Regions from separate parts of the Mesorhizobium sp. B2-4-12 genome, predicted to be linked through region 2. Evidence: predicted binding sites of a transcription regulator. Region 2 holds the regulator's gene; each other region holds the start of a gene.
What was found. The regulator LexA, encoded in region 2, represses DNA repair genes until DNA is damaged. The targets are predictions, from matches to a motif close to TGTTCNNNNTGTGTTCNG.

Region 1: the regulator LexA is predicted to act here: its motif matches at 5,157-5,174, upstream of parE (DNA topoisomerase IV subunit B).
Region 3: the regulator LexA is predicted to act here: its motif matches at 4,613-4,630, upstream of FJ934_RS12240 (DNA recombination protein RmuC).

The regions. Positions count from the first base shown of each region.
Region 1 is NZ_VFVC01000019.1:51,285-58,737, reverse strand. Features, by position in the region: gene FJ934_RS13640 (DUF2336 domain-containing protein) at 1-832, shown strand, start outside; gene FJ934_RS13635 (FUSC family protein) at 920-2,986, opposite strand; gene parE (DNA topoisomerase IV subunit B) at 3,032-5,086, opposite strand; gene cpaB (Flp pilus assembly protein CpaB) at 5,324-6,250, shown strand; gene FJ934_RS13620 (type II and III secretion system protein family protein) at 6,281-7,453, shown strand, end outside.
Region 2 is NZ_VFVC01000002.1:127,681-135,133, reverse strand. Features, by position in the region: gene gltX (glutamate--tRNA ligase) at 1-1,079, opposite strand, end outside; gene FJ934_RS01975 (ComEC/Rec2 family competence protein) at 1,182-3,644, shown strand; gene lexA (transcriptional repressor LexA) at 3,638-4,375, opposite strand; gene FJ934_RS01965 (GntR family transcriptional regulator) at 4,771-5,544, opposite strand; gene FJ934_RS01960 (ABC transporter substrate-binding protein) at 5,696-6,676, shown strand; gene FJ934_RS01955 (ABC transporter ATP-binding protein) at 6,735-7,453, shown strand, end outside.
Region 3 is NZ_VFVC01000016.1:59,676-67,128, reverse strand. Features, by position in the region: gene sugE (quaternary ammonium compound efflux SMR transporter SugE) at 1-127, opposite strand, end outside; gene FJ934_RS28655 (hypothetical protein) at 337-462, opposite strand; gene FJ934_RS12255 (cation diffusion facilitator family transporter) at 678-1,631, shown strand; gene FJ934_RS12250 (GFA family protein) at 1,807-2,211, shown strand; gene FJ934_RS12245 (methyltransferase domain-containing protein) at 2,291-3,103, shown strand; gene FJ934_RS12240 (DNA recombination protein RmuC) at 3,309-4,580, opposite strand; gene def (peptide deformylase) at 4,684-5,214, shown strand; gene fmt (methionyl-tRNA formyltransferase) at 5,221-6,174, shown strand; gene FJ934_RS12225 (N-acetyltransferase) at 6,171-6,677, shown strand; gene truA (tRNA pseudouridine(38-40) synthase TruA) at 6,799-7,453, shown strand, end outside.

The sequences.
Region 1 (7,453 bases), on a different contig from region 2:
CACCGACGCCGATCTGATCAACCGCGTCGCGGCGAGCCCGAAGGCAACGCAGAAGCTGATCGCCGACCGCCCGCTCGTCTCGATGGCGCTGGCGGCGGCCATCGCCGAGATCGGCGAGGCGGAAGCCTGCGCTGTCCTGCTGGCCAACAGCGGCGCTGAGATTGCTTCGCTGAGCTTCCGCCGCATGGCCGAACGCCACGGGCATCTCCCACGGGTGCGAGAAGCGCTGATATCGGATGCCCGCCTGCCTGCCGACTGCCGGCACATGCTGCTCGTCAAGCTCGGCGAGACATTGAAGACGTCGCCGCTGGTCATGGCCCTGATGGGCGCCGCGCGTGCCGACCGCGTCATGCGCGATGCCTGCGTCAAGGCCTCGGTAACGCTGATCGAGGGCACGCGGCAGGAAGAGCACGCCGCGCTGATCGAACATCTCAGGCTGCGTGGCGATCTCACGGCGAGCTTCCTCATCCGCACCATCGCGCATGGCAAGGTCGATTTCTTCGGTTCCACGCTGGTCGCGCTCGGCCAGCAGCCCGAGCAGCGGGTGAGGGCGCTGCTGGCAGGCGGGCATGATGTGGCTTTACACGCGTTGTTCCGTAGCGCCGGCCTCGCCGTCTCCACGCATGCGATTATCCTGCGTGCGCTGAAAATCTGGCGGGAGGTCGCCAATGGCAAGCGCATTGCCGGCGTGCAGGAAGTCAGCTGGCTGATGCTCAAGGAATTGGGCGGGCAATCCGCGGAAGGCGATCTTGCCGCCCTGGTCAAGTCGATCCATCTCAACGCGCTGCGCGAGAACGCACGCGGCCATGCACTGGCGATCGCGGCGGCTTAGGGCGGTTCAGATGGAATCGTTGACCCCGCTCTAATTCTTTTTTCTGCGCAATTCAGGAAAACCGCTGCGCACTCTTCCTGAATTGCTCTAGCCTCGGTCTTTCGCGAAGAAATCCGGAAAATCCTCGATCGCGGCGGCGATGATGCGCAGCGAGGCTGCGATCTGCAGCATTTCACCGGCGCTGCTTCGCTGTGTGATCATAGCCGCATACTGTCTGGCGACGGTCACGGTTGAAGTCTGCGGCTCGCCTGGCCGCCGGAACAACAGCTCGCGCGCCAGTCCGCGCAGAAAATTCGAGATCGAGAGGGTCGTTTCGGCTGCCAAGGTGGAACTTTGCAGCGCGTGGCGCAGGCGCAGGATTTCGACGCCAACGGTGACACCGGCTATGCTGCCGTCCAGAACCGCATCGCCTTTTTTTCCAATGCGCTGCGTCTGCGACATCAGTTGATTGACCCGATCATAGGCGAGACTCTCGAAAGCGGTACGTCTTGGCACACGCTCATGCAAGCAGAGGCGCGCCAGGTCTTCGCGCATCACACGCACGATGCGGTTGACGAAGATCCACGGATCGGAGGGCAACACAACGATGAAAACACCGATTGCCAGCAGGATGCCAACCAGGATCGATGCGCAACCCGCCAGGAAAGGGCCGGGATCATAGGTCATCGCCTGATGCGGGCTGAGGAAAGCCAGAAAATTGATGGCAAAGGCCGTCGCCACGCCAACATAGCGCGGATTGGCCATCGCCAGCGCGGCAGGCACCAGGATCGGCACGACGAAGATCGTGAACCAGCCGAAGCCGGGCAAGGCGGGCAAGGCGATCTGACCGACAACGAAGGCAAAGGGCAGGGCCAGCAAGGTGCCCTTGAAAAAGCCCCAGGCCACTTGCACGGGATCGGGGCGGGCGGCGAACAGGCTGGAGACGACGGAGACCAGGATGACCGTGCCCGCGGCTTCCGACCATTTCGTCGTCAGCCAGAAGGCCGCGACCAGCAAGGTGGCGAGTGCCGCGCGCACAGCGTTGCGCGAGGCCGCATGGTAGTCGCGGTGTACCACCAGCGCCGGCTGCTTGCGCACACGGGCGGCGCGCGGGGCTGGCGCACGCAACGCGTCGAGGCCGCGCAGCACCTGCTTCAAGGCTTCCGCGAAATCGGCGGCGATGGTCAGGCGAGTGATGGTGCCGAGCCTCTCATCACCTTGCCCATCCGGCATGTCCGGCATCTGCCGTGCCTTGGCGGCGATGGTATCGAGCCGCACCACCCACGGCGTGGTGTCCTCGAGAGCGCCTGGTTTGCCTGCGAGTTCCCTGACCAGGGTATGCAGGTCGGCGCGCACGGGAATGAGCGCCGCGTTCTTTGGCGCGGCATGGGCATGCAGTGCGCGCGCGGCCGACAGAGCGGACAGAAGCTGGCCGATGGTGCGCCGGACCGGATGCGCGCGGGTCGCCAGGCTCGGCGCCTCCAGCCTTGCATAGACGCGCATTTCACCAAGTATCTCCGCTTCGGCGATCAGCTTTCGGTGAAGATCGGCCAAGACCGCGCTGTCGCGGCCGGAAAATGCACCGCCCGCATAAATGGCAAGGTCGAGAATGGAGCGCTTCAGCCTTTCGATGATGGCATCGCCCGCCAGCTTCGGCAGGATCAGCCGGCTGGTCACGCCGGCGCAGACTATGCCCAGCACGATTTCAGCGCAGCGTGCGACCGCCAGATCGACCACGAGATGGGGTTGGCCGAAAGCCGGCAGGCCAATGATCATCGCGGTGTAGCCGGCAAGCGCCGCGCCATAGGCCTCGGGATTGCGCAGCAGCGACGAGACGAAGGTGCTGATGCCGATCCAGACGGCAAGCACGGTCACCAGCAGCCACGGATTGGAGCCGAAGACCGTGGTGATGGCGATTGACGCTAATCCGCCCGCCAATGTGCCGAGCAGGCGGTAGAAGCCTTTGGCCAGCACCATGCCCGCGACCGGCTGGGCAACGATGAACACCGTCATCATCGCCCACTGCGGATGGTCGAGCTTGAGGGCGTAGGCGGCCAGCAGCGCGATCAGGCCGGCCGAAACGGTTCTAAGGGCGAAGATCCAGTCCGAGCGCGTGGGTCGCGTCAGGTCGGCGAACCGTGTCCCGAGATAATCTTTCAGCCGCGCCCCGATCACATGTTCGACTCCGTACCCGCACGGACAAGGTAGAGCAGGGGGCGCTCAGATATCCAGCACTTCCGTTTCGGCGAATTCGGCACGTTCCTGGATGAAGCGGAAGCGAGCCTCCGGCTTGGTGCCCATCAGCGCGTCGACCGCGTCCTTGGTCGCCGCCTCGGCATCGATCACATCGACCCGCAGAAGCGTGCGCTTCCTCGGATCCATGGTGGTCTCCTTGAGCTGCGAGGCCATCATTTCACCCAGGCCCTTGAAACGGCCGAGCTCGACCTTGCCGCGTCCGGTGAATTCAGTGCGCAGGAGCTCGTCCTTGTGCGCGTCGTTGCGGGCATAGGCCACCTTGCCACCTTGCCTGATCGAGTAAAGCGGCGGCACCGCCAGATAGAGGTGACCGCCACGCACCAGCGCCGGCATCTCCTGATAGAAGAAGGTGATCAGCAGAGAGGCGATGTGGGCGCCGTCGACGTCGGCGTCGGTCATGATGATGACGCGGTCGTAGCGCAAATCCTCGTCGCGATACTTGGAGCGCGTGCCGCAGCCGAGCGCTTGGATCAGGTCCGATATCTGCTGGTTGGCGGCCAGCTTGTCATTGCCGGCGCTGGCGACGTTGAGGATCTTGCCGCGCAACGGCAGCACTGCCTGGCTGGCCCGGTCGCGCGCCTGCTTGGCCGAGCCACCGGCGGAATCGCCTTCGACGATGAAGAGTTCCGCACCGGCGGCGGCGTTCTGCGTGCAGTCGGCGAGTTTGCCCGGCAGCCGCAGCTTGCGCACCGCGCTCTTGCGCGACACTTCCTTTTCCTGGCGGCGGCGTACGCGCTCGTCGGCGCGAGCGATCACCCATTCGAGCAGCTTCGAGGCTTCCTGCGGATTGTCGGCCAGCCAATGGTCGAAGGGATCGCGGATCGCGGTCTCGACGATCCGGATCGCCTCGATCGTCGCCAGCCTGTCCTTGGTCTGGCCAACGAATTCCGGTTCGCGGATGAACACCGAAAGCATGCCCGCCGCCGAGATCATCACGTCTTCCGAGGTGACGATCGAGGCGCGTTTGTTACCGACAAGATCGGCATAGGCGCGCAGGCCGCGCGTCAGCACGTTACGGAAGCCGGCCTCGTGGGTGCCGCCTTCGCCGGTCGGGATGGTGTTGCAGTAGGAATTGATGAAGCCGTCGCCGCCGAACCAGGTCACCGCCCATTCGAGCGAGCCATGGCCTCCTTGCCTGTCGCTCTTGCCAGAGAAGATTTCCCGCGTCACCTGAAATTCGTCGCCGAGCGACGCCTTGAGGTAGTCCTTGAGGCCGCCAGGGAAATGGAATTCCGCCTTGGCCGGCGTCTGATCCTTTTCCTTGATCAGCGAGGGGTCACAGGTCCAGCGGATCTCTACACCGCCAAACAAATAGGCTTTCGAACGCGTCATGCGGTAGAGCCGCGCCGGTTCGAACGCCGCGCCCTTGCCGAAGATCTGCTCGTCGGGATGGAAGCGGATCCTGGTGCCGCGCCGGTTGTGCACTTCACCGAGATGCTCAAGGCCACTCACCGGAATGCCGCGCGAAAAGCGCTGGCGGTAGAGCTGCCGGCCACGCGCGACCTCGACCTCGAGATGGTCCGACAGCGCGTTGACGACGGAAACGCCGACGCCATGCAGGCCGCCTGACGTCTCATAGACCTTCGAGTCGAACTTGCCGCCCGAATGCAGCGTCGTCATGATCACTTCGAGCGCGGGCTTCTTGTATTTCGGATGCGGGTCGACCGGGATGCCGCGGCCATTGTCGGTGACGGTGAGAAAGCCATCGGCCGAGAGTTCGACATCGATGAAGGTGGCGTGGCCGGCAACCGCCTCGTCCATTGAGTTGTCGATGACTTCGGCGAACAGGTGGTGCATGGCCTTGTCGTCGGTGCCGCCAATATACATGCCTGGCCGACGACGCACCGGCTCCAGACCTTCCAGCACCTCGATATCGGCGGCGCTGTAGCCCTCGCTGCCGTCCTTGGACGCCGCCGGGCGTTTTGCCGCCTGGACCAGCGGATCCGCCGGGCGCGCGGCCGCCCGAACCGGCTGCGGCTGCTTGTCCATATTGGCGAAGAGATCGTTGTTTTCGTCCATGCCTGCCATAGAGTCCGATGCTGCGAATCACCCGTCGATACTGCCACGCTTTTCAGCGCCAAGCGACGGAGGTTCCTGTTACGTTCGGGGGTCTAGCCCCTCTTATCCTAAAACCATTCGATAACCAAGCGGCCGGAAATAGATCAAATGCGGCCGTGCGGGATACCTGATTCTTTAACAATGCCGCCTAGCGTGAGCCCAACATAACAAGAAACTGCGGGCATCAGGGGTTTCGGCGTGAAGGGCAAGGCCATAACGATGATCGGCATCGCCGCCGTTTTCGGCGCGATCTCGATCTTTGCCGCGGATTTCTGGGTAAAGAGCCAGGCCAAGGCCGATGTCGGGGAAAAGACGGCGTCGATCGCCACTCCAGCGCCGCCCAGGATCGAATTCAAGACCATCGTCGTGGCGAACGCGCCGTTGCGTTACGGCATGGAGATCGACCGCGCCAAGCTCAGCGAAATTCCGTGGCCGCAGGATTCCCTGCCGCAGGGCGCCTTTGCCACCGTCGACGGATTGCTCGGCGAAGGCGGCCGCGTGGTGCTGTCACCGATCGAGGTCAACGAGCCGGTGCTGCTGGCCAAGCTGTCGGGACCAAACGGCCGTGCGACGCTCTCCAACATGCTTGCGCCCGGAATGCGGGCGGTCACCATCCGGACCGACGAGATCGCCGGCGTCGGTGGCTTCGTCACGCCGGGCGACCGGGTCGATGTCGTGCTGACACGCGATGCCGGCGCAATCCAGGAAGTGGCCAAGAATGCCCAAGGGGCTGCAGGTTCGACCGTCACCTCCGAAATCGTCGTCGCCGATGCCAAGGTGCTCAGCGTCGGCCAGGGCGCCGACGAGCGTCAGACGACGCCGCAGGTGGCCAATTCCGTGACCATCCAGGTGACGACCGATGGCGCGCAGAAAGTGGCGCTTGCCCGCACCGTCGGCACGTTGTCGCTGTCGCTGCGGTCGGCCAGCGAAGGCGGTGACGGCAATGGCGGCGTCACCACCATTTCCTCCTTCGGCGGATCGGTGGCGTCCAAGACCGAGGCGGCGGCCGGCTCGCTGTTCGACGCGGTGGCCAAGGAGCCTGAGAAGCCGACATTCAAGACGGTCATCGTGACACGCGGCACACAGGCCGAGGAATATCAGGTTCCTTCGCGGGACCAGAAATAAAGGCCGGTGGGGACCGGACGAGACGGGACAATGTTGATGCGTACGCTATATCGAATGACGGCTCGGCGGCACTTCGTGCGCGCCTTGGCGATGGTCGCCTCGCTGGCCGCGAGCGGAGTGCTCGCTTTACCCGGCGCCGCCAGGGCGGACAACGATGTCGTCTACGTCTCGTCGACCAGGAATGCATCGATCAAGGTCGCCAAGGGCAAGCCCAAGACGATCATGACGAGTGCTGCCTTCTACCAGATCGTTATCGGCGATCCGGAGATCGCCAACGTCAATCCACTGACCGACAAGTCTTTCTATGTGCTCGGCAACAATCTCGGCACCACCGGTATCGCGCTGTTCGACGACAAGAAGCAGCTGGTCGGCACCATCGACATCGAGGTGACGCTCGACACCGACCAGCTGGCGAGCACGATCCGCGCCAGCGTGCCGGATGCCAAGATCAAGGTCGGCTCGGCCAATGGCCGTGTCGTGCTGTCGGGCGAGGCGGATGACGCGGTCGCCGCCGAAAAGGCAAACAAGATCGCCACCCGCTTCTCCGGCAAGGAAGAAGTGATCAATTCGGTCAACATCTCATCGTCGCAGCAGGTCCAGCTCAACGTCCGCTTCGTCGAGATCAACCGCCAGGCAGGTCAGGATCTCGGCGCCAAATACAGCGCCAACTTTGCCTACGGCTTTGGTGGACGCGATGTTTCGCTTGACCCCGGGGCGGTGCCGGCGGCAGGAACCGGTGAAGCCATCGGCCGGCTGCTGTCCAACGGCGTCTCGATCGACATCGCCATCAAGGCCCTGGAAGAGCGCGGCCTTGCCCGACGCCTCGCGGAACCAAACCTTATTGCCCGGTCCGGCGAGACGGCGAGCTTCCTGGCCGGCGGCGAATTTCCGATCCCGGTTTCGGAGGACAATGGCAAGATCTCGGTCAGCTACAAGAAATATGGCGTCAGCCTCGACTTCACGCCGACCGTGCTCAAGGACGGGCTCGTGAGCCTCGACATCGCGCCGGAAGTATCCTCCATCGATGCGTCGGCCTCCTACAATATCGGCAACATTTCGGTGCCCGGTTTCATCGTTCGCCGCGCCAAGACGTCGGTCGACCTGAAGAACGGCCAGAGCTTCATGATCGCGGGACTGCTGCAGTCGCAGAACGACATCACCACCTCGCGCATTCCAGGCCTCGGCAAGATGCCGGTGCTCGGA
Region 2 (7,453 bases):
TCCTTCAGGCCCGGAAGGGCCGCCAGCAATTGCGCCTTGTTATGCTCGTTGAGGCGCGCGGCCATCGCCGGGCCGCCCTCGAGATAGGGCAGGGCGGCGATGAAGATGTCGAACAGTTCGGCGTCGCTCATGCGGCGCATATGGACGCCGTTCAGCGCATCCAGCTTGGCGAAATCGAAACGGGCGGCGCCCTTGTTGACGTCGCCGATGTCGAACCAGGAGATCATGTCCTTGATCGACATGATCTCGTCGTCGCCATGGCTCCAGCCGAGGCGCGCCAGGTAATTGAGCAGCGCCTCCGGCAGATACCCCATGGCGCGATAGGCTTCGACGCCGAGCGCGCCATGGCGCTTCGACAGCTTGGCACCGTCGGCGCCGTGGATCAGCGGGATGTGCGACATCGATGGCACGTCCCAGCCCATGGCCTTGTAGATCACCGTCTGGCGGGCCGCATTGGTCAGGTGATCGTCGCCCCGAATGATATGCGTTACGCCCATGTCATGGTCGTCGACGACGACGGCGTGCATGTAGGTCGGGTTGCCGTCCGAACGCAGAATGATGAAATCGTCGAGATCCTTGTTGGGGAATCGCACCTCGCCCTGGACACGGTCGTGCACCACCGTCTCGCCCTCGGTTGGCGCCTTGATGCGGATTGCGCCCTTGACGCCGGGAGGCGCCTCGGACGGATCACGATCACGCCACTGGCCGTTGTAGCGTGGCGGCAGGCCCTTGGCACGCGCTGCCTCGCGCATCGCCTCCAGTTCGGCAGGCGTCTCGTAGCTGTAGTAGGCCTTGCCCAGGCGCACGAGTTCCTCGGCCACCTCGCGATGCCGCGGCGCGCGCTCGAATTGGGAGACAGCGTCGCCGTCCCAGCCAAGACCGAGCCAGGAGAGTCCGTCCAGGATGGCGGCCGTCGCCGCATCGGTCGAACGCTCGCGATCGGTGTCCTCGATGCGCAGCAGCATCGTACCGCCAGTGTGTTTGGCATAGAGCCAGTTGAACAGCGCCGTGCGGGCGCCGCCGATGTGCAGATAGCCGGTGGGCGAGGGGGCAAAACGGGTGACGACCTTGTCGGACATGAAATTCTTGGAAACCATCTGAAGCGGGGTTGGGTTGCGCGGACTTTCGCGCGTCGCGGGTTCATGTACCATAGGGCGACAGGGGTGCAAGGGGCAGACCCGATGGCTGGACGAGGCCGGGGCTCGGATCAGGGCGAGGACGCTGTTGCTGGCGTCAGCGAACGGTCCTTGTTTGCAACGCATCCGGCTATCCCGTTGCCATCACCTACGCCCCTCGTGCCCGCGCCGGGCACCCGGCCGCCGCAGGCGGATATCCCTGCACCAAGTCTATCGCCTGCCGCAGGCAGGATTGCGCGCGTGCGCCGGCAATTCGGCCTGACATCATTGCCTCGCCTGCGCCATGGCGTGGCCAAGGCGGCGGAACTGGAACTTGACCGGGGCATCGCCTTTCTGCTGGTGCCGGTCTGTCTGGCCGCCGGAGCGATCGGCTACTATTCGCTGGCGGCGGAGCCTGATTTTGCCAAGCCTGTAGCGGTCGTCGTGCTGACGGCGCTCTGTGCGCTTGCGTCGCGTTCCTGGCCAAAAACCCATCTGTGTTTCACGGCGATGCTGCTGTGCGCGCTGGGCCTGCTCGCGGCGAAGGTCGAAACATGGCGGGCCGGAACACGAATGCTGGGCTCGGAGATTTCGACTGAAGTGACGGGTCGCGTCGTCTCGCTCGATCGGATGGAGACCGGCCGCATCCGGCTGACCATTGACGTGACGTCCACCGCCCGGCCGAAACTGCGCTATGCGCCGGAAAGGGTCCGGCTTTCGGCACGCAAGATACCGCGGGAATTGACCGCCGGCTCGTTGATATCAGGCTATGCCAAACTCTTGCCGCCGACCGGTCCGGTGCGGCCGGACAGCTATGATTTCTCCTTCGACAGCTATTTCGCCGGCATCGGCGGCAGCGGGTTTTTTCTCGGCAATCCCAGGATTGTCACAGCCGAGGACGATGACATGCCGCTTTCGGCTCGCCTGTCCTCTGCGGTGGAAAATGCCCGCCAATCCATCGCTGGCCGCATCACAGGTATCGTCGGCGGCGCCGAGGGCGAGATCGCAGCGGCACTGATCGTCGGCGTGCGCGCCGGCATTCCCGACGAAATCAACGAGGCGATGCGGCGAACCGGCATCTATCACATCATATCCATTTCCGGACTGCATATGGCGCTGGTCGCCGGCACGGTCATGGGTCTGCTGCGCGGCGCCTTCGCGCTGTTTCCAGATTTTTCCGCACGAAGGCCGGTGAAGAAATACGCGGCCGCCGCAGCGCTGTTCTCGATCGCTGCCTATCTCGTCATTTCGGGCATCGTCGTTGCCGCCGAACGCAGCTTCATCATGCTGGCGGTGATGCTGATCGCGGTTCTGTTCGATCGCGCGGCTCTGACCATGCGCAATCTGGCGATCTCGGCGGTCGCCGTTATCCTGGTCTCGCCGCATGAAGTGGTCGGACCGAGTTTCCAGATGTCGTTCGCCGCGACCGCTGCCCTGGTCGGCGCCTATGCCGGTTGGGCGGATTATCGCGCGAGGAAGATCAGAACGCCTCCGCCCAGACGAACACCGGCCGGTTTTCTCATGGGCAAACTCGTCGCGCTCACAGGAGGCGTGGCAATGACATCCATTATTGCCGGCAGCGCCACGGCGCTGTTTGCCATTTGGCATTTCCAGCGTGTATCGCCACTCAGCTTGTTCGCCAATCTGGCCGTCATGCCGATCGTTTCGGTCGTGATGTTCCTGGCCGTCGCCAGCGCGTTGCTCATGCCGTTCGGCTTGGATGCGCCATCCCTTTACCTGATGGGCAAGGGCCTGACGGCAATGATCGCCATATCGGCGTGGATATCGGAACGCTCTCCTGTCGATGCGGTCGGGCTGATTTCCCAGCAATCCGTGCTGCTGGTGACGGTCGCCCTGGTCATCGCGACGATGGCGACGACATGGCTGCGGCTCGCCGCACTCCCGTTCGCGCTTGCCGGCCTGTTGACTGTGTCGGATACGCGCACGCCCGATGTGCTGATCTCGGAAGATGCCCGGCTGGTCGCGGTGCCGATCGGCGGTGGCGAACTCGCGGTCAGCCGGGCACGCCCGAACGAATTCACCGTCGACAACTGGAAACGTGCATTGGTATCCGAAAGCATCGTCGTGCCGGAGGTGTTCAACAAGACAGACGGGCAGTTCGCCATTGCCGATGCCGTAAACCTGCCGCCGGGGGCACCGTTCTACTGCACCGACGGCGTCTGCCTCGCCAGGCACCCGTCCGGAGCGATTATCGCGCATGTCGAAGACCGCAAGGATACCTGGAAAGCCTGCGGTTTCGCCGACGTGATCGTCGTCAACGACGCGACTGGCTATGACGCCTGCCATAACCCGCTGGTTCTCGTCGTCACCAAACGGCAACTCGCTCGCAAAGGGAGTGCTGCGGTCTTCTTCGACCGCCAATCGGCGACTGGCCCACCAATCGTCAGCTTCGCCGTCGACAGGCCATACCGTCCCTGGCATGAACAGCGCAAATTCTCGCGCGAGGCGAGGGGCCTGCCGCCCTATAAAAAGCCTGACAATACCAGCGCGCCAGTGCCTGCTCAGTAGCGCCTGATCAGCCCGACGAGTTTGCCTTGCACCTTGACCCTGTCCGGCCCGAAAATGCGGGTCTCGTAGGCCGGGTTGGCGGCTTCAAGGGCAATCGAAGCTCCCTTGCGGCGGAACCGTTTCAGGGTCGCTTCCTCTTCGTCGACCAGCGCCACGACGATCTCGCCCGGGCTCGCTGTATCGGCGTTGCGGATGATGACCGTGTCGCCATCGAAGATCCCGGCCTCGATCATCGAGTCGCCCTTGACCTCCAGCGCATAGTGCTCGCCGCCCATGATCATGTCAGGCGGGACCGAGATGGAATGCGTCTGATGCTGGATGGCATCGATCGGCACACCGGCGGCGATACGGCCCATCACCGGGATCGAGACCGCGGGAACCGCATCGTCGTCATTGCCGGCCGCGGGCAAGCGCGACGGCGCCGGCTTGATCTGGCGACCAAGGTTGCCCTGACCGAGGCTGCCCTGGATGACACTTGGCGAAAATTTTTTTGCCGCGTTGAGGCCGGGCGCGATCGAATCCGGCAACCGCAGCACCTCCAGTGCGCGCGCCCTGTTGGGCAGTCTCCGAATAAAGCCACGTTCCTCCAGCGCCGTGATCAGGCGGTGGATCCCCGACTTGGAGGCAAGATCAAGAGCCTCTTTCATCTCGTCGAAGGAAGGCGGGATGCCGCTTTCCTTGAGCCGTTCATGAATGAACATCAGCAGTTCATGTTGCTTGCGCGTCAGCATGGCGGCCCCCAAGGCATTGAACGAAGGGTCTGAATCGGAATCGAAAAACAAACCCAGAACAAACACTATCTGTTCCAGTTGTGTTCCGCAACCGTTTAAAGTTTAGTGAATTTGTTAAGGGGTTCGAAATTTTTGCCGCCGGCAACAAACGGCAACCGACGCTTACCGACGATTTCTGCCCCGGACACACGCATTGAAATCGTTTTGGTTAATGGCCTGTGGCCCACCCCTTGTTGAGGTTTGGCTTCAGTCGTTTGAAAGGCGCACGGGGCGGATTTATGGAGTCGCCCAGTGTCATCCCAGCGGAACGAAACGAAACCAAAACGCCAACGTTCGCCAGCTCGCTTGGGGGATGGATCCGTGTGTAAGCGTCGGACGGCGCGGAAGCGCCGAAATCATCCGGAAACCGCTTTCAGGCTGCCGGCGCGTGCGGTGTAGTTGTTGGCGCTGCTGTCTTCGCTGTGAACATAGACGTGCAGCGTGTAGCCGATATGCGCCGTCATCAATGCCTTTGCCCGCTCGACATCACGATCGAGCGCCGCCTCCATGATCGCGGTGTGATGCTCGATCGCGATCGCCTCGCGCAGTGCGTCCATGGCCTCTCCATAGCCATGCTTGAGGCCGGCCGCTGCCCGCAAAGTCGGCGCCAGGCCGAGAAAACGATGATGTCGCCGCAGCTGATCCGCGATCGTCGAGCGGAATCGCAGCAGCCAGTTGGACGTCGCAGCACTCAGCAGCGCCGCGTGAAAGGCCTCGTGGCTTTCGTCCCATTGATCGACGGCCGCATCCGAGGGGTCGTCAACCGCGGTCTTGCAGCGAGAGAGCCGGTAATGAGCGGTGACAACGGCATCTTCCCATTGCCTGTCGCCTTTTTCCATCGATTCCAGGAACAGGGGCATCTCGACAACCATCCGCGCGCGCGCCAGGTCCTCGAGTTCGGCCCGCGACACGGGAGCGACGGCAAAGCCGCGATTGCTGATGGCAGTGACAAGGCGCTCGGCTTCAAGCCGAGACAATGCTTCACGCAGCGGCGTCCAGCCGACGCCATATGTGCCGCGCAGCGCACTCAACTTGAGCGGCGCACCCGGCATGAGGCGCGTCGTCAGAATATCGCGCCGCAGCAGCTGATAGGCCGCCTCCGTCTTTGTGGAACTATTCTGATCCTGCATCGCAGTCCGTCCATCGTCAGGCTCGGAAAATTATATATCATGGCGGTGCATGGCAAGAATTATATATAATGTTTGACATGGACCGGCGGACTGACCATGATCGCCTGATGTGCCGTCTTTAAGCGGCGCTAATCAAATCTGGGAGGAAATGATGTTGAAGTCGAAATGGCTGTCAGGATTGGCCCTGGCAGGCGCCTTGATGGTCAGCGCCGGCAGCGCCGCGGCTGATCAGATTCGTATCGGCATAGCCAATTTCGGAGAGCATCCTCAGTTGAATGCCGCCATAGCCGGTTTCAAGAAGGCGCTGACGGACAACGGCTTCGTCGAGGGCAAGGACGTCGTCTACACCGAGAGCCATACCAATTTCGACGCATCGCTTGTGCCGCAGATGATCGCCAAGCTGCAGGCGGAGCAGCCCAAGCTGATTTACACCATCACCACGCCAGTCTCGCAGATCGCCAAGAAGGCGCTCGCAGGATCCGACATTCCGATCGTCTTTGCCGCGGTCACCGATCCGGTCGCGGCCAAGCTGGTGCCGTCATGGGACTCCGGAGACGAAGGCATGACCGGCGCCAGCGATCTGCAGGATGTCGCCGCGGTGATGGCCTTCACCAAGAAGCTGCTGCCGAACGCCAAGCGCTTTGGCGTGCCCTACAATCCAGGCGAGGCCAATGACGTTGCCCTGATCGAAAAGATCAAGGCGGCGGCACCCGCGGCCGGCTTCGAGGTCGTGGAGGTCGGCATCGACAACGTCAATGACATCCAGCAACGCATCGCTTCGCTCGCCGGCAAGGCCGACGTGATCTACGGCCCGGCCTCGAACCTGATCCAGCCGGCGATCGCCGCTGTCTCCGCAGCCGCTCGTCAGGCTGGAATCCCGGTCGTCAACTCCGATGACAGCGCGGTCCGCAACGGCACCGTACCGGCAAGCTTCGCGGTCAACTACACGCAGGTTGGCGTCAATGCCGGCAACATCGCCGCCGAAATCCTTAAGGGCAAGGATCCGAAGACGATCGCGCCGTCGCGTCCAGCTTACAAGGACCACATGGCAACGATCTCCCGCAAGGCGATGGCCGCGTTCGGCATCGAGATACCCGCTTCGATGGCCGATTGCGGCTGCATCGTCGACTGACGTTGGGCTGCAGCGGTGACGGCGTCGGCGCCGTCACCCTTCAGTTGTGGGAGGAACGATGCTCGAGATCCGATCCGCGCGCAAAGTGTTCTACAAGGGCCAGGCCGACGAGAAGGTCGCGCTGGACGGCCTCAACCTGTCGTTGGCCACGGGCGAGTTCGGTATCGTCATCGGCTCCAATGGGGCCGGCAAGAGCAGCATGCTCAACGCCATTTCCGGAGCTCTCATCCTCGATTCCGGCAGGATCCTGATCAACGGCACCGATGTGACAAACATGCCGGTGCACAAGCGCGCGGCAAAATTGGCGCGCGTCTTCCAGGATCCGATGCGCGGCACAGCCGCCAGCATGACCGTGGCGGAGAACATGTTGTTGGCTGACCTTCGCGGCCACAAACGCGGCTTGCGGCAAGGGCTGAACGCCACCCGGCTTGCGTCCTACAAGGAGCGCTTGTCCATACTGGGTCTCGGCCTTGAAAACCGCCTGGACACACGCGTCGACCTGCTTTCGGGCGGGCAGAGGCAGTCGCTGTCGCTGATCATGGCGGTTGGCGGATCGCCGGACCTGCTGCTGCTCGACGAGCATACGGCAGCGCTCGACCCGCGCACGGCCGAAATCGTCATGCAGGCGACGGTGCGCGCCGTCAATGCGCTGAAACTGACCACGCTGATGGTGACCCACAATATGCAACATGCCGTCGACCATGGCAGCCGGGTGATCATGCTCGACGCGGGCCGGATCAGGCTGGAAGTCACCGGCGAGGAGAAATCGGCGGTCAC
Region 3 (7,453 bases), on a different contig from region 2:
GGCTGACGATCATCGACGCGACCGTGAGCACGGTCGGAACGAGCCTTGTGAAGCCGTCGGTGTATTTGAGGCCGATCGCCCAACCGATTTCGAACAGGCCGGCGAAAAACAGAAAAGTCCAGGACATCGGAGACGCTCCATCCCGCACCGGACCGGAACAGATCCGATCCGCCGATGCGTGATCAACAGTGGGCGGGTCGTCCCGACCGAATTTTCGGAAAGGCGCGGGGTCGTCCCCACGCCGGAAACATAGGGTTGTCCAGACGCCCGATCACACCTGCCCGGCGGCATCGTCGAATACCGCCGGCGAGATCTCGCCGCGCCGGTTAGCCGAGACTACTTTTCCTTGATCCGCATCGCCTTGACCGGCGGCGCCTTGAGGGCCGGAGCGGCTGCGGGTTTCTTGGCGTCCTTTTTCGGCTTGCGGGCTTCCTTGCCAGCCTTCATCGCACCTTTAGCCATGATTCGTTCCTCCAATTGTGGGAAGTGAAGTGAAACAAGAGAAACGCCTCTAAGCAAGAGGGCTGTTTGCGGCCTTGCGCTCCGCGGATGCCTCAATCGGTTTGAGAGGGTCCGCGACGGGACCTGAACGCATTGGCTGTTCGTGCGTTCAGGATAGGTGTGGAGCTTGGGCGGACGGGGGGCTAAGCTCAGGCATCGGCAACGGTGAGGAAACGATGGCCGGGCACGGCGGCTCAAAAACGGTCATCTATGCAGCGCTCGCCGGCAATCTGGCCATCGCGCTGACCAAATTCGGCGCCGCCTTGTTCACCGGCAGTTCGGCGATGCTATCGGAAGGCGTGCATTCGCTGGTCGATACCGGCAATGGCAGCCTTCTGCTCTACGGCATGCACCGTGCCGCGCGCCCGGCCGACCGCACGCATCCGCTCGGACATGGCCGCGAACTCTATTTCTGGAGCTTCATCGTCGCTCTTCTGGTCTTCGCGCTGGGCGCCGGCGTTTCGCTCTACGAGGGCATCACCCACATCATGGCGCCCGAGCCTGCCGCCAACGTCAAGGTGAACTATATCGTTCTCGGCCTGTCCTTCCTGTTCGAGGGTAGCTCCTGGCTGGTGGCGCTGAGGGAATTCCGCCGGCAGAAGGGCGGAGAAGGCTGGCTGGAGGCCGCGCAATCGAGCAAGGATCCGAGCGTCTATACCGTTCTGTTCGAGGACAGCGCTGCCCTTCTCGGCCTGACCGTCGCCTTTGCCGGCATATTGGCCGCGGAGCTGCTGGAGATGCCGGAACTCGACGGCGTGGCTTCGATCGGCATCGCGCTTATCCTCGGCGCGACGGCGATTTTCCTGGCCCGTGAAAGCAAGGGGCTGCTCATCGGCGAGCCGGCTTCACCCGAAGTGCAGAGACGCGTGCTGGAGATCGTCCAGCAGGACCCCGCGGTGCAACGGGCGAACGGAGTCCTGACCGTCCACATGGGGCCGGAAGAGATCGTTGCCGGCCTCAGCATCGAGTTCGAGGACCATCTGACCGCACCCGAGATCGAAGCCTGTGTCGAACGCATCGAGGCGCGGCTGAAGAAGGAGATGCCGGAGATCACGCGGCTGTTCGTAAAACCCCAGACCACCGGCACCTGGGAGCAGCGGCGCCAGGCGATCGAGGCGGCGTCCGACTAAGGCGCGTCGCGTTGAACGAATTCGTGCGGCGGGTTTTAGATTCTTTGCTTTCCTGCCTATCGTTTTCCCAGAAGCGAGGTCACTTTTAGGCGACGTGCGTTGGCCTTGCACCAGCATTCCGCCATTGCCCCGCCACCTTCCTCCGCTAAGATCACTGAACTTTGGAGGAGCGACGATGAGGATCGACGGCGGGTGCCATTGCGGCGCCATCACCTATGAAGCGGAGGTCGACCCGGAGAAGACATCGATCTGTCACTGCACGGACTGCCAGCAACTGACCGGGACCGCCTTTCGCGTTACCGTTCCCGCGCCCGAGGATCACTACCGGATCACTCGGGGCACGCCAAGAATCTATATCAAGACCGGAGCAAGTGGCGCCAAGCGCGCCCAGGCCTTTTGCGGCGACTGCGGTTCGCATCTTTATGCGACGTCGGTCGGCGACGGTCCGAAGGTGTACGGGATCAGGGTGGGAACCGCGCGGCAACGCGAGGATCTCGTCCCGACACAACAGATATGGCATCGCTCGGCCCTGCGGTGGCTGCCGGAATTCAAGGTGACCACGATCGCGGAAGAGCGGTAGCCGCTCTTTTCGAAAATCGTATCCAAGGACCTGCAAGCATGTGCTAGGCTGTGCGCCATGGACATGGTGGGTGATCGTCATGCTCGAAACCGACAAGGTTTTTTCCGGCTCGATTCCGGAAAACTACGACCGCTACATGGTGCCGTTGGTTTTCGAGCCGTTTGCCACGGATCTTGCACGGCGAGCGGGGGCCTTGTCGCCCAGCGCCGTTTTGGAAGTCGCGGCGGGCACCGGGGTCGTCACCCGCGCATTGGCGCCAAAACTGCCCCCTGGCGCCAGTTATGTCGTGACGGACCTCAACCAGCCGATGCTCGACTATGCCGCTTCGCGACAGGCTCCCGACGGCCGTATCCAATGGCGCCAGGCCGATGCGCTGGCGCTGCCGTTTGAAAATGCGGCTTTCGATCTCGTTTGTTGCCAGTTTGGGGCGATGTTCTTTCCCAACCGCCTGTCCGCCTATCGTGAGGCGAAGCGGGTCCTGAAACCCGGTGGGTATTTTCTGTTCAACGTCTGGGATCGCATCGAGGAAAATGTGTTTGCCGATGATGTGACCAATGCGCTGGCAAGGATTTTTCCGGACGATCCGCCGCGCTTTCTGGCACGCACGCCACACGGCTATCACGATAAGGCATTGATCCGCAGTGAGCTGGAGGACGCCGGTTTCTCCCAAGTGGTGATCGAGACGCGAGCCGAACAAAGCCGCGCATCCTCGCCGCGCATCCCGGCCGTCGCCTATTGTCAGGGAACCGTTCTTCGCACCGAAATCGAGGCCCGGGATCCAGGAAAACTGGACGCCGCCACGGATTACGCTGCATCGGCGATTGCCGACAGGCATGGCAGCGGCGAGGTCGCCGCCAAAATCCAGGCACACATCGTCATGGCTGTGGTTTAGGTATCGGGAATTATCCGTACGCCACTTCGGGATGAAGCCGTCGAGCGGTTCAGCGTTCACTGCAATCGTTGACCCGCTCTGGCTCCGAGTTCTTACGCAATTCGGGACGGACAACCGCCATGCACTTTTCCTGGAATTGCTTTAGCTCTGTGTTCTTGCGCAATTCCGGACTGAAAACCGCTACGCACTTTTCCTGGAATTGCTTTTAGTCGTCGCCTTCGACGACCCGCAGCCTGAGCTGTCCGGTCTTTGAATCGGCGACGCGCGGACCGGAGTCGAGTTTTGCGGCCGGCGCCCGTGACGGCGTCTCCTGGCCGGCATCGCCATCGGCCTGCGCGCCGAACTCCAGCGCCTCGATCTTCTGGCCACGTTTGGTCACTTTCGAGGTCGAGACGAGGATATCGTCTATGTCCTTGGCAGATTGGCCGAAATGGACCTGCAGCTTGCGCACGCGCTCGTCGACACGCGCGACATCCTCCATCAGGCGGATCACTTCGCCCTGGATCAGATGCGCCTGTTCGCGCATGCGGGCATCCTTGAGGATCGCCTGGATGACCTGGATCGACAGCATCAGCAGGGACGGCGAAACGATGACGACGCGGGCGCGGTGCGCCTTGTGGACGATCGCCTCGAAATTCTCGTGGATCTCGGCGAATACCGATTCCGACGGCACGAACATGAAGGCTGTGTCCTGCGTCTCGCCCTGGATCAGGTATTTTTCCGATATATCGCGGACATGGATCTCGATATCGCGGCGGAAGGCCTGCGCCGCGACCTTCTGCAAATCGGCGCCATCGGCGGCGCGGATGGCATTCCACGCCTCCAGCGGAAATTTGGCATCGATGGCAAGCGACGGCGCGCCGTTCGGCATCTTCACCAGGCAGTCCGGCCGGCTGCCGTTCGACAGCGTCGCCTGGAATTCATAGGCGCCGTGCGGCAGGCCGTCGGCGACGATCGCCTCCATGCGCGACTGGCCGAAGGCGCCGCGCGTCTGCTTGTTGGAGAGGATGGCCTGCAACTGCACGACCTGGCCGGCGAGCGACTGGATATTGCCTTGCGCGGTGTCGATGACGGCCAGCCGCTCCTGCAGCTTCGCCAGGCTCTCATGCGTTGATTTGGTCTGCTCGGTCATGGTCTGGCCGAGGCGGCCGGTCATGGCGTCAAGCCTCTGGCCGATCGACTGCGTCAGCTCCGCCTGGCGCGCGCCGAACACTTCGGCGATGGCGCCCATGCGCCCCTGCATTTCGGCCTGGGCCTGCAATATGCCGGCCATGCGCGCCTCGGCGTCGCGGGCGTGGTCGGCGGCTTCTGCGGCGGCGACCGCGCGCGCCTTGGCCGACCGCCACAGCGCGACGACGAGCGCCACGAACAGGCCGAAAAACAGCAACGCGCTGAAGGCCAGCGCGTGGCTGAGCGTGATTGTCGAGGCGCCAAGCCGTGCGACGGGCTCCGAAAGGGTGGTGCTCAGGTCATTCATGTGGACAGCATAGCCGATTCGGCCTGATAGCACAGATCAAAACGTGAACGGGGCTCGGGCGCACCGGTTGACGCCATTCCTGCGAGGTCTTAGGTGGAACGCCATGCCGATCAAGCCGCTCATCATTCTTCCCGATCCGATCCTGCGCCAGGTCTCCAAGCCGGTGGAACGCGTCGACGCGCCCCTGCAAAAGCTGGCCGACGACATGCTGGCGACCATGTATGACGCGCCAGGCATCGGACTGGCGGCAATCCAGGTCGGCGAACCGCTGCGCATGCTGGTGATCGATCTGGCCAAGGAAGACGAAACGCCGGCGCCGCATGTCTTCATCAACCCAGAGATCCTGGATAGCGCCGATCAGCGCTCGGTCTACGAGGAAGGCTGCCTGTCGATCCCCGACTATTACGCCGAGGTTGAACGCCCGGCCTCCGTGCGGGTGAAATATCTCGACCGCGACGGCAAGCTGCAGGAGATGGAGGCCGAAGGGCTGATGGCGACCTGCCTGCAGCACGAGATCGACCACCTCAACGGCGTGCTGTTCATCGACCATATCTCGAAGCTGAAGCGCGATATGGTGGTGAAAAAGTTCAAGAAGCTCGCCAGGGACAAGGCGCCGGGCAAGTTGGTGGGATAGGGGGAAATGCCCCTTCGCGTCATCTTCATGGGCACACCGGAGTTCTCGGTGCCGACGCTGCGCGCCATCGCCGAAGCCGGGCATGAAATATCAGCCGTCTATACCCAGCCGCCGCGTGCCGCCGGACGGCGTGGGCTGGAGTTGACGCCGTCGCCGGTGCAGCGCGAGGCCGAGCGGCTGGGTATCGCGGTGCGTACGCCGACGTCCCTCAAGGGCGAGGCCGAGCAGGCCGCTTTCCGTGACCTGCGGGCCGATGTCGCGGTGGTCGTGGCCTATGGATTGCTGCTGCCGAAGGCGGTTCTGGAGGCGCCACGGCTTGGTTGCATCAACGGCCATGCATCGCTTCTGCCGCGCTGGCGGGGTGCCGCTCCCATACAGCGCGCCATCATGGCGGGCGACCTGGAAACCGGCATGATGGTGATGCGTATGGAAGAGGGTTTGGACACCGGACCGGTGGGATTGGTTGAAAAATGCGCCATCGACCCCGATATGACAGCCGGCGATCTGCATGATCGGTTGATGTGTGTCGGTGCTGCCCTGATGGTGGGAGCGCTGGCCCGGCTGGAAAAGAACACCCTTACATTTACCGCGCAAGCGGCGGAAGGGGTGACTTACGCCAGAAAAATCGATAAATCCGAGACGCGCATGGACTGGACTCGGCCGGCGGCCGAGGTCCACAACCACCTTCGTGGCCTGTCGCCCTTTCCCGGCGCCTGGTCCGAGATTGACATTGGCGGCCGCCCGGAGCGGCTGAAACTGCTTCGCTCGACGCTATCTGAAGGCGTATCGCTTTCGGAAGATTTGGGCGAGTCGGGAGGAATTCTCGATGACCGTCTGACGGTCGCCTGCGGGACAGGCGCGATCAGGCTGGTCGAAGTTCAACGGGCGGGCGGAAGGCCCGCCGCCGCGTCGGAATTCCTGCGCGGAGCCAAGATCGAAAAAGGAATGAAGTTCTCATGAGCATGATGTCGATACGCGCGGCGACGCCGCGGGATCGCGAGGCTATCCGCCTCGTCGAGGAACACGCTTTCGGCCAGCAGTCGGAAGCAGGGCTGGTCGATGCGCTGGTGACCGGCGGCGATGCCGTTGCCGAACTGGTGGCGGAAGAGGATGGCCAAGTTATCGGCCACATCCTGTTTTCGCGCCTGTTCGTCCAGAACGGCGGCAAGCGTTTCGCGGCCGTGGCGCTGGCGCCGCTGGCGGTGGAACCTTCGTTCCATGGCAGCGGCATTGGCGGCGCGCTGATCCGCGAGGCGCATATCCGGCTCAAGGATGCCGGCGAGACGCTGGCCGTCGTGCTGGGCGATCCGGCCTATTACGGCCGTTTCGGCTACAGCCACGCCCGCGCCGAGAAGTTCGAGAGCGAGTATCAGGGCGAGGCGCTGCAGGCGCTGGCCTGGGGTGACGCTCCGGAGGCCGGCAGGCTGGTCTACGCCCCGGCCTTCACCGCTCTCGCCGCATAGCGCAGTCCACCGTTTCACGGAAACGGCGAACTGCTCTGCGTTTTTGTTCAAACGCAATCCCGGACGGAAAACCGCTTCACACTTTTCCTGGAATTGCTCGAGGCGAGAGCTCTGGTCACAAATGCCGCGTTTTCGCCTCGACATCGAATATGACGGCAGCCGGTTTGCCGGCTGGCAGCACCAGGCCGATCAGCCTTCCGTGCAGCAGGCGATCGAGCAGGCGATCGAAAAATTTTGTGGCGAGGCAGTCCGGCTGCGCGCCGCAGGCCGTACCGATGCCGGCGTGCACGCCACCGCGCAGGTGGCGCATGCCGACCTCGCCAAGGCATGGCCTGGCGACAAGGTGCGCGATGCCGTCAACGCCCATCTGCAGGCCGCCGGCGCACGTGTCGCGATCCTGAGGGCGGTGGCCGTCTCGGACGATTTCGACGCGCGCTTCTCGGCCACCGGCCGTCACTATCTCTACCGCATCCTCAACCGGCGTGCGCCTTCGGCGCTGGAAAAGGGCAAGGTGTGGTGGGTGCCAAAGCAGCTTGATGCCGGCGCCATGCACGAAGCAGCGAAGATCCTGCTCGGGCGGCACGACTTCACCACCTTCCGCTCGACGCAGTGCCAGGCCAACAGCCCGGTCAGGACGCTGGAGCGGCTCGATGTGAGCCGGACGGGCGACCTGATCGAGGTGCGGGCCTCGGCGCGTTCCTTCCTGCACAACCAGGTGCGCTCCATGGTCGGCTCGCTCAAGCGGATCGGCGAGGGCGGTTGGACCGTCGGCGACC